One region of the Microbacterium sp. NRRL B-14842 genome, then DNA from elsewhere that is predicted to be linked to it. Evidence: predicted binding sites of a transcription regulator. Region 1 holds the regulator's gene; the other holds the start of a gene.
What was found. The regulator HrcA, encoded in region 1, represses chaperone genes, less so after heat shock. The targets are predictions, from matches to a motif close to TTNGCACTCGNNNNNNNCGAGTGCNAA.

Region 1 (4,194 bases):
GCTTACTGGGGGGGACGCGGGCCGCGGCCGGTCACCAGCGGCCGAGGGCCACCGAGAGCACGGCGATGGCGGCAGGTCCCGCAGTGGAGGTGCGCAACACGGTGTCGCCGAGCAGGACGCGCTCAGCGCCGGCCGCCGCGAGCTTCTCGAGCTCCTCCGGAGCGATCCCGCCCTCCGGACCCACCACGAGCACGAGGTCACGGTCGTCGGGAACGAGCGTGGAGAGCCGGGCCGGAGCGGTCGGGTCGAGCAGCAGCACCCGCTGCGTCGCCGCGCGCGCCGCAAGCTGTGCGGTCGACTCGGGGGCGGCCACCTCGGGCACCCAGGTCCGGTGCGCCTGCTTGGCCGCCTCGCGGACGATCGTCGCCCAGCGCTCGCGTCCCTTCACCGCCTTCGGCCCCTCCCAGCGCGACACACTCCGGCTCGCCTGCCACGGCACGATCTCGTCGACGCCCAGTTCACATGCCGCCTGCACCGCGAGCTCGTCGCGGTCGCCCTTCGCGAGCGCCTGCACGAGCACGAGACGCGGAGTCGCCGGCTCGTGCTCGACGCGCTCGGCGATCCGGACATCGACGCGCGACGGTGACACCTCCTCGGCGACGCCGGTCAGCCAGACGCCTCGACCGTCGCCGACGGTGACCGTCTCGCCGACGCGCAGCCGCCGGACGACGGCCGCATGCTTGGCCTCGGCGCCCGTCAGCGACACGAGACCGCCCACCGCGGCGTCGCCCGCGGACTCGACGAGGAAGTGCAGCGCCACGATCAGTGAGTACGGAACCGGTCGCGCAGCTTGGAGAACAGGCCCTGCTGGAACTGCGCGAGCTGCGGGCCCGGCGCCTTGTTCTTCTTCGCGAAGTCCTCGATGAGCTTGCGCTGCGCGGAGTCGAGCTTGGTGGGGGTGACCACCTGCACACCGACGCGGAGATCGCCACGCTGGGTGCCGCGCAGCGGCGTGATGCCCCGTCCCTTGATGGTCAGCACGTCGCCGGACTGCACGCCCGCGCGGATCTCCAGGTCGACCTCCCCGTCGAGCCCCTCGATCGAGGTCTCGGTGCCCAGGATGGCGTCGGTCATGGACACCTCGAGCGTGGCGAGCAGGTCGTCGCCGTCGCGGCTGAACGCGGGGTGCGGGTTGACCGTCACCTCGACGTACAGGTCGCCGTTCGGGCCACCGGCGCGTCCGACCTCGCCGGAACCCGGGAGCTGCAGCCGCAGGCCGGTCTCGACGCCCGCCGGGATGTCGAGGGACACCGTGCGGCGCGACCGGACGCGTCCCTGACCGCCGCAGGTGCCGCAGGGGTACGGGATGGTCGTGCCGTAGCCCTCGCAGGTGCCGCAGGGCTGAGAGGTGACGACGTTGCCGAGCAGACTGCGCACCTGACGCTGCACGTGGCCGGTGCCACCGCAGATGTCGCAGGTGACGGGCGACGTGCCCTCCTGGCAGCACGAGCCCTGACAGGTCTCGCAGAGCACAGCCGTGTCCACCTCGATGTCGCGGTGCGCACCGAAGACCACGTCCCCCAGGTCGAGTGTGACCCGGACGAGGGCATCCTGCCCGCGCTCCCGTCGTGACCGCGGACGAGCGCCGCGGCCGCCGCCCTGGGACGCGCCGAAGAACGTCTCGAAGATGTCGCCGAAGCCGCCGAAGCCGCCGCCGAAGTTGTTCGCGCCGTCACCGCCGCCCATGTCGTAGCGGCGGCGCGACTCCTCGTCGCTGAGCACGTCGTAGGCGTGCGTGACCAGCTTGAACTTCTCTGCGGCCTCCTCGCCCGGGTTCACGTCCGGGTGGAGCTGCCGTGCCAGGCGCCGATACGCCTTCTTGATCTCGTCGGTGGAAGCGTCCCGGGACACCCCGAGAACCTCGTAGTGGTCCGCCACAATCGCCTTTCTGCGCGTGTTTTCCGTGGGGCCGCCTCAGCGGCCGGCCTCGTCGTCGTCGAGCATCCGCGACAGGTAGCGGGCGACCGCCCGTGCCGCTGCGAGGTTGCTCGGATAGTCCATCCGGGTCGGTCCCATGACACCGACCCGCGCGGTCCCCGAGGGTGCCGCGTAGTTGCTGGCCACGATCGACGCCTCGCCGAGCCCGAAGGAGGCGTTCTCGGTGCCGATGCTCGCCGCGAGGCCGTGCTCGTCCGGCACCATCTCGCTCATCAGCCGCAGCAGCGTGACCTGCTCCTCGATGGCCTCGAGGAGGGGATGGATGCTGCCGCGGAAGTCCTGTTCCCGTCGCGCCAGGGTCGCCGCGCCCGCCATCACGAGCCGCTCCTGCCGGAAGCCGCCGAGCTCGTCGATCACGACTCCGGCGACGGCGCGGAGAACGCGGTCCTGGGGGGTCTCCTCCGTGGCGAGGAGTGCCTGCAGGCGGTCGGAAGCCGCCGCGATCGCCTGCCCGGTGATGAGGGCGGACAGTCGAGCGCGCAGCACCGCGAGGTCCGCTTCGTCGATCGTGTCCGGCAGCGCGGTGATCCGCTGTGATACCCCGCCGGCGTCCGTGACCAGGACCGTGAGGAGCCGGTTGGGAGCGAGCGTCACGAGTTCGACGTGCGTCACGTGGGCCCGCGCGAACGACGGGTACTGGGCCAGCGCGACCTGTCCGGTGAGTTGCGTGAGCACGCGGACAGTACGGACCATCAGATCGTCGAGGTCGGCCGGATCGGCGAGGAACGACTCGATGGCCGAGCGCTGCGCGGTGGAGAGCGGTCGGAGCTGGGCGAGGTGATTCACGAACACCCGGTAGCCCTTGTCCGTGGGGACGCGCCCGGACGACGTGTGCGGAGCCGTGATCAGCTCTTCGTCCTCCAGCTGCGCCATGTCGTTGCGGATCGTCGCGGCCGAGACGCCGAAGGAATGGCGGTCGACGATGGAACGGCTGCCCACGGGCTCGTGCGTCTCGACGTAGTCCTGCACGATCGCGCGGAGAACCTGCAGCCCTCGCTCTGTGACCATGGGTTCCCCTTCCCGCCGACCGGGTGCTGGCACTCTGCCGCCCTGAGTGCCAATCCTACCTCCTGCGATCGGGAGTTCTCCGAAGGCGGGACGGCCCGGGCGGCGTCGCTCAGTCCGTCAGCTCACGCACCACCGCGTCGGCGAGGAGGCGACCGCGCAGCGTGAGCTGCACGCGACCGCGGATCGCCGCCGGCGCATCGATCAGGCCGTCGGCGATGAGCCCGGCGACGCGGTCCCTGTTCCGCTCCGGGACGTCCGTCACCGCGATCCCTTCGCGGATGCGGCTGAGGAGGAGGATGCGCTCGAGCGTCTGCGCCTCCTGGTCGGGACGTTCGCGACCTGCCGCCGGCGAGGATGAGGCGGCCAGCCGCTGTGCGTAGGCCGCCGGGTGCTTGACGTTCCACCACCGGAGCCCGGCCACGTGGCTGTGCGCCCCGGGGCCGAAGCCCCACCAGTCGCTCCCCCGCCAGTATGCGAGGTTGTGCCGCGACCGCTGCCCTTCGCTGCGGGCCCAGTTGCTGACCTCGTACCACTCGAACCCGGCGGCGGCGAGGCGCTCGTCCGCCATCTCGTACATGTCCGCCTGCAGGTCGTCGTCCGGTGTCGGCACCTCGCCACGACGGATCTGCCGCGCGAGCTTCGTGCCGTCTTCGATGATGAGCGCGTACGCGGAGATGTGGTCGGACTCCAGGGCGAGCGCGGCGTCCAGGGATGCTTCCCAATCCGCGAGCGATTCCCCCGGCGCGCCGTAGATGAGGTCGACGCTGACGGCGAGGCCTGCGTCCTTCGCGGCGGCGACCGCGGTGCGCACGTTCTCGGGCCGATGCGTCCGATCGAGCGCGGCGAGCACGTGCGGGACGGCCGACTGCATGCCGACGGAGAGTCTCGTGACCCCCGCCTCTGCGAGGATGCGCGCGACCTCCGGCGTCACCGTGTCGGGATTGGCCTCGACCGTCACCTCGGCACCCGGAGCGAGCCCGAACGCCGCGGTGGCCGCTCCCAGCATCCGCGCCAGATCGCCTGCCGGCAGCAGCGTGGGTGTGCCGCCACCGAAGAACACCGTGTCCATCGGCCGCAGCGCTCCGGCGTCCTCCAGCACGGTGCGGGCGAGGGCGATCTCGCCGATGAGGGTGGACGCGTAGTCCTCCTGCTTCGCCCCGCGGAGCTCGCTGGACGTGTACGTGTTGAAGTCGCAGTAGCCGCAGCGCACCCGGCAGAACGGGATGTGGAGGTAGGCGGAGAACGGCG
Region 2 (4,194 bases), on a different contig from region 1:
ACGCGGAGACCGGCGGAATGACGACCTACGAGCTGCCGACCTCCGGTTTCGGGTCGTTCGTGATCATCCGAGAGGGGAGCGACGTCGGTGCGGGAGGAGACTGACCGCCAGGGCTCCGCTGCGGCGGAGGAGCGCCGAGCACTGGAGCGCGCGGCCTATGGTCGGGACGGCGGACTCGACGCCGCCGGTGCCCGGCGCCTGCGCGAGCTCCAGGAGGAGCATCGACGGCAGGAGCTTCCGGCGGAGGAACGGCCGACGACAGCCTCCGAGGCGCTCCCGGTGGCGGAAGACGAGGGTCGGGAGTCCGATCCGCCGCCGGCTTCCGACGCATCGCCGCTCGCCGCGGCCGGAGCACCACCCGCACCCGTCGAGACGGGCGCGCCGATGCGGGCGCGCGGAGTCGTGCCGGTGCTCGTGGCGGCAGCGGCCCTCCTGGCGATCGGCGTCGGGGCGGGGTGGGCGCTGTTCGCCCCGCGGTCGGAGGCGTTCCCCTTGACCGAGACGCAGGAGCAGCGACGGATCGAACTCGCCGGGGAGGACTACGACCCCGGCTCCGTGCGTCCGGTGGCGGAGGCGGAGGGCGCCCTCGCCTGGTTCGCCACGCAGGATGACGGGGCCACCCGGTGCCTGATCCTCGACGTGGGTGAGGACTCCCAATCCACCTGTCTGGCAGCGGAGGAGGAGCTGGGGCCGGGCCTGTACGCCGCGCTCCCCGTGGCGGCCTCCGATGCCGGTGACGACGAGGACTCGTTCTCCACCGACAGCGTGACGGCGGTGATGCTGTTCTCCACCGCGGACGAGCCGATGGTGAGCATCCAGCGGTGGGGCGGAAGCTCCACGCTCTTCGCCCAGTTCGGGGAGGAGCAGCGCCCGAGGGTGAAGGAACTCATCCGCGACGGCTATGACCTCAACCTCACCCTCCTCGGCTCGTTCCGCGAGCAGCCGGTGTGGCTGGGCGACCGCCGTACGACGACCGGCCCCGCCCAGCGCTGCCTGATCGTCGACGCCGACGGTTCGCGGCAGTGCGCCACCCTCGACGAGGCGCTCCAGTCCGGGCTGCGCGTGCAGCTCCTCGACGTGGATCAGGAGACGGGAGAGCTGCTGTCGGCGTCCGTGGTCGAGGTGGCCTTCACCCGCTGGCAGATGCCGTACCTCACGGTGACCTCGGGCCCGGCCGTGGTCGACGAGGCGACGGGCGAGTCGTATCTCGTGACCACCGGGCCGCCGGGGGATCCGATCCGCGTCGACATCCCTGGCCGCGACCCGGACGACTGATCGCTCTCAGTCCGCGGCGGGCACCCGGTCGGCGAGGATCGCGCGTCGCTGATCGCCGAAGCGGGCGAGGATCAGGGTCGCCTCGGCGTCGCCGCGCAGGGTCAGCTTGCGCCGGAAGGCCGCGGGGTCGACGTCGACCCCGCGCTTCTTGATCTCGATGCGGCCGATGCCGTGCGTCTTCAGGGCCGCGTTGATCGTCTTCGGCGTGATCGGCAGCGTCTCCCGGACGCGGAAGGACTGCACGAACGGGCTCGTCAGCGCGGCATCGGAGGTGAGGTAGGCGATGCGCGGGTCGAGCATCCCCGCATCGAGGCTGCGGGCGACGTCGCCGATGAGGCGCGCCCGGATGACGGCGCCGTCCGGCTCGTGGAGGAAGGCCCCGAGCGGTCGGACCGGAGCGTCCTCGGCATCGGCAGGGCCGGTGAGCTCGTGCGAGCGCTCGCCGCGGATCACCAGGGCCGAGCGCCGGACCCCTTCCCTGGCCAGCTCCCTGGACCAGACGACGAGCTCCACGACGCTGCCGTCGGCGCTCACCCACTGCGTCTCCGCGTCCGCGGGCAGGGCGTCGCGGTCGTGGGCGGGGCCGAGCTTGATCCCGGTGGGGCGCTGCGCGGCGACGGCGAACGCCCAGTCGAGGGACGGCGAGTAGTCGTCGGCGGAGACGCGCCGGGTCTCGCTGTGTCCGGAGGTGCGGCGGGCGGGATCCATCCAGATCGCCTGGCCGGGGACCGGCTCTCCGAGCGCGTCCTCCGCCGTGGCGTGCCGGACGGTGGCGTCGTCGCCGAACGGGGCGAGGTTGTAGGCGGCGAGGGCCGCGGTCACCTCGTCGGCGTCCACCGCGTGCACCGCCAGTCCCGCGCCGGCGAACGCGAGGGCGTCGCCGCCGATCCCGCAGCCGAGGTCCGCGACGCTCGTGAGGCCGGCTCGGCGGATCCGCTGGGCGTGGCGGGCGGCCACGCCGAGGCGGGTGGCCTGCTCGAGGCCCGCGCGGGTGAACAGCATGCGGGCGGCGAAGGGGCCGAACTTCGCCGCGGCCCTGGCGCGCAGGTGCGCCTGCCCGACGACGGCGGAGACGAGGTCGGCGGAGTGTCCCGCAGCACGCAGTCGGGAGACGGCTGCGGCCGCCTCGGCGGTGGAGGTGACCGGCCGGAGCGCGTCGAGCAGCTCGAGGCCGGCGGGGGTCAGCAGGGCGCGCAGCTCGGACATCTCCACCCTCCCAGCCTAGGACCCGCGTGACGTGTGACCCGGGTTGGCACTCGCATTGCATGAGTGCCAGCCGACCGCCTACACTGGCATTAGCACTCTCGGGTTGAGAGTGCGAACGAGTCTTTCGTGTCAGCGTCAAGAAAGAAGAGGTAGACCGTGTCGGTTTCCATCAAGCCGCTCGAGGACCGCATCGTCATCAAGCAGGTCGAGGCCGAGCAGACCACCGCGAGTGGCCTGGTCATCCCCGACACCGCCAAGGAGAAGCCCCAGGAGGGCGAGGTCGTGGCGGTCGGCCCCGGCCGCATCGACGACAACGGCAACCGCGTTCCGCTCGACGTCGCCGTCGGCGACCGCGTGCTCTACAGCAAGTACGGCGGCACCGAGGTGAAGTTCGGCGCGGACGAGTTCCTCGTCCTGTCGGCTCGCGACGTCCTGGCGGTCGTCGTCCGCTGATCGCACACTCGGTTCCCTCTGCACGGCGGACGGGAACCCGGTCCGAAGAGGGCCCGGATGCTTCGGCATCCGGGCCCTCTTCCGCGTCCGGAGCGGCGCGGCCCTCGTCCTCGCGGGCATAGGGTTGTGCGGTGACCCCCGAGACGACCCGCGCCACCCGGACGGCGGGCGTCGCCTACGCCGGGAGCGCATACCTCCTGTGGGGCGTGCTGCCGCTCTACTTCCTCCTGCTGCAGCCCACCGGGCCGTGGGAGGTGGTCGCCTGGCGGGTGCTGCTCTCCTTCGTCTTCTGTCTTCTGCTGCTCACCGTCACGAGGGGATGGCCCGCCTTCCTCGCGATCGTCCGGAGTCCGCGACTGCTCGGGTGGACGGCCCTCGCCGGCCTGCTCATCTACGTCAACTGGCAGGTCTTCGTCCTCGGCACGTTGAGCGAGCACGTGGTGGAGACGGCGCTCGGCTACTTCATCAACCCGATCACCACCGTGCTGCTCGGCGTCTTCGTCCTCAAGGAGCGCCTCCGCCGTCTGCAGTGGGCGGCGGTCGGGATCGCGGCCGTCGCGGTCGTCGTCATCATCGTGGCGTACGGCCACGTCCCCTGGATCGCCCTGACCCTCACCGCTTCCTTCGGTCTGTACGGGCTCATCAAGAAGAAGATCGGCCCTGCCGTCGACGCGGTCAGCGGGTTGACGCTCGAGTCGTTCTGGCTGATCCCCATCGCGGTGGTGCAGCTCGTGGTCGTGGCGACGACGCCCGTCGGCCTGACGATGGGGACCGCGGGCTGGCCGCACGCCGTGCTGCTCGCCTTCGCGGGGGTGGCCACGGCTGTCCCCCTGCTGCTGTTCGCGGCCGGCACGCGTCGCGTCGACCTCACGATCATCGGGATGCTGCAGTTCCTCACCCCGGTCCTGCAGTTCGTGATCGGGGTCGTCGTGCTGCACGAGCCGATGCCGCCGGAGCGCTGGATCGGGTTCCTCCTGGTGTGGGTCGCGATCGCGGTCTTCGTCGTCGATCTGCTCCTCGCCGCGCGTCGCGGCCGTCGTGCCACCCGCGCCGCGGCGCTCTGATCGGTCCTGCCCGCGCCCCGAAACGGCGGCCCTGGATCGTTAACGCACCGAGATACTTGCCCCTCCTGCGCGCGGGGCGCACGCCCTAGTGTTAGAGCACCCGACTGTGGTCATCATCCACGTTCGTTTACGCAAGGGAGCATCATGAACGCACTGAAGGGCTCGCGCAGCGCGAGGATCTTCGCCGGGATCGCGC

Region 2: a site for HrcA is predicted at 2,525-2,551, ahead of groES (co-chaperone GroES). Genes of this name have one in related genera too.

The regions. Positions count from the first base shown of each region.
Region 1 covers NZ_JBFLUM010000001.1:1,159,762-1,163,955, reverse strand. Annotated here, with positions in the region: gene AB1285_RS05835 (16S rRNA (uracil(1498)-N(3))-methyltransferase) at 32-760, opposite strand; gene dnaJ (molecular chaperone DnaJ) at 763-1,878, opposite strand; gene hrcA (heat-inducible transcriptional repressor HrcA) at 1,915-2,946, opposite strand; gene hemW (radical SAM family heme chaperone HemW) at 3,056-4,194, opposite strand, start outside.
Region 2 covers NZ_JBFLUM010000060.1:9,476-13,669, reverse strand. Annotated here, with positions in the region: gene AB1285_RS23765 (hypothetical protein) at 1-104, shown strand, start outside; gene AB1285_RS23760 (hypothetical protein) at 88-1,275, shown strand; gene AB1285_RS23755 (THUMP-like domain-containing protein) at 1,282-2,487, opposite strand; gene groES (co-chaperone GroES) at 2,638-2,934, shown strand; gene rarD (EamA family transporter RarD) at 3,066-3,998, shown strand; gene AB1285_RS23740 (ABC transporter substrate-binding protein) at 4,143-4,194, shown strand, end outside.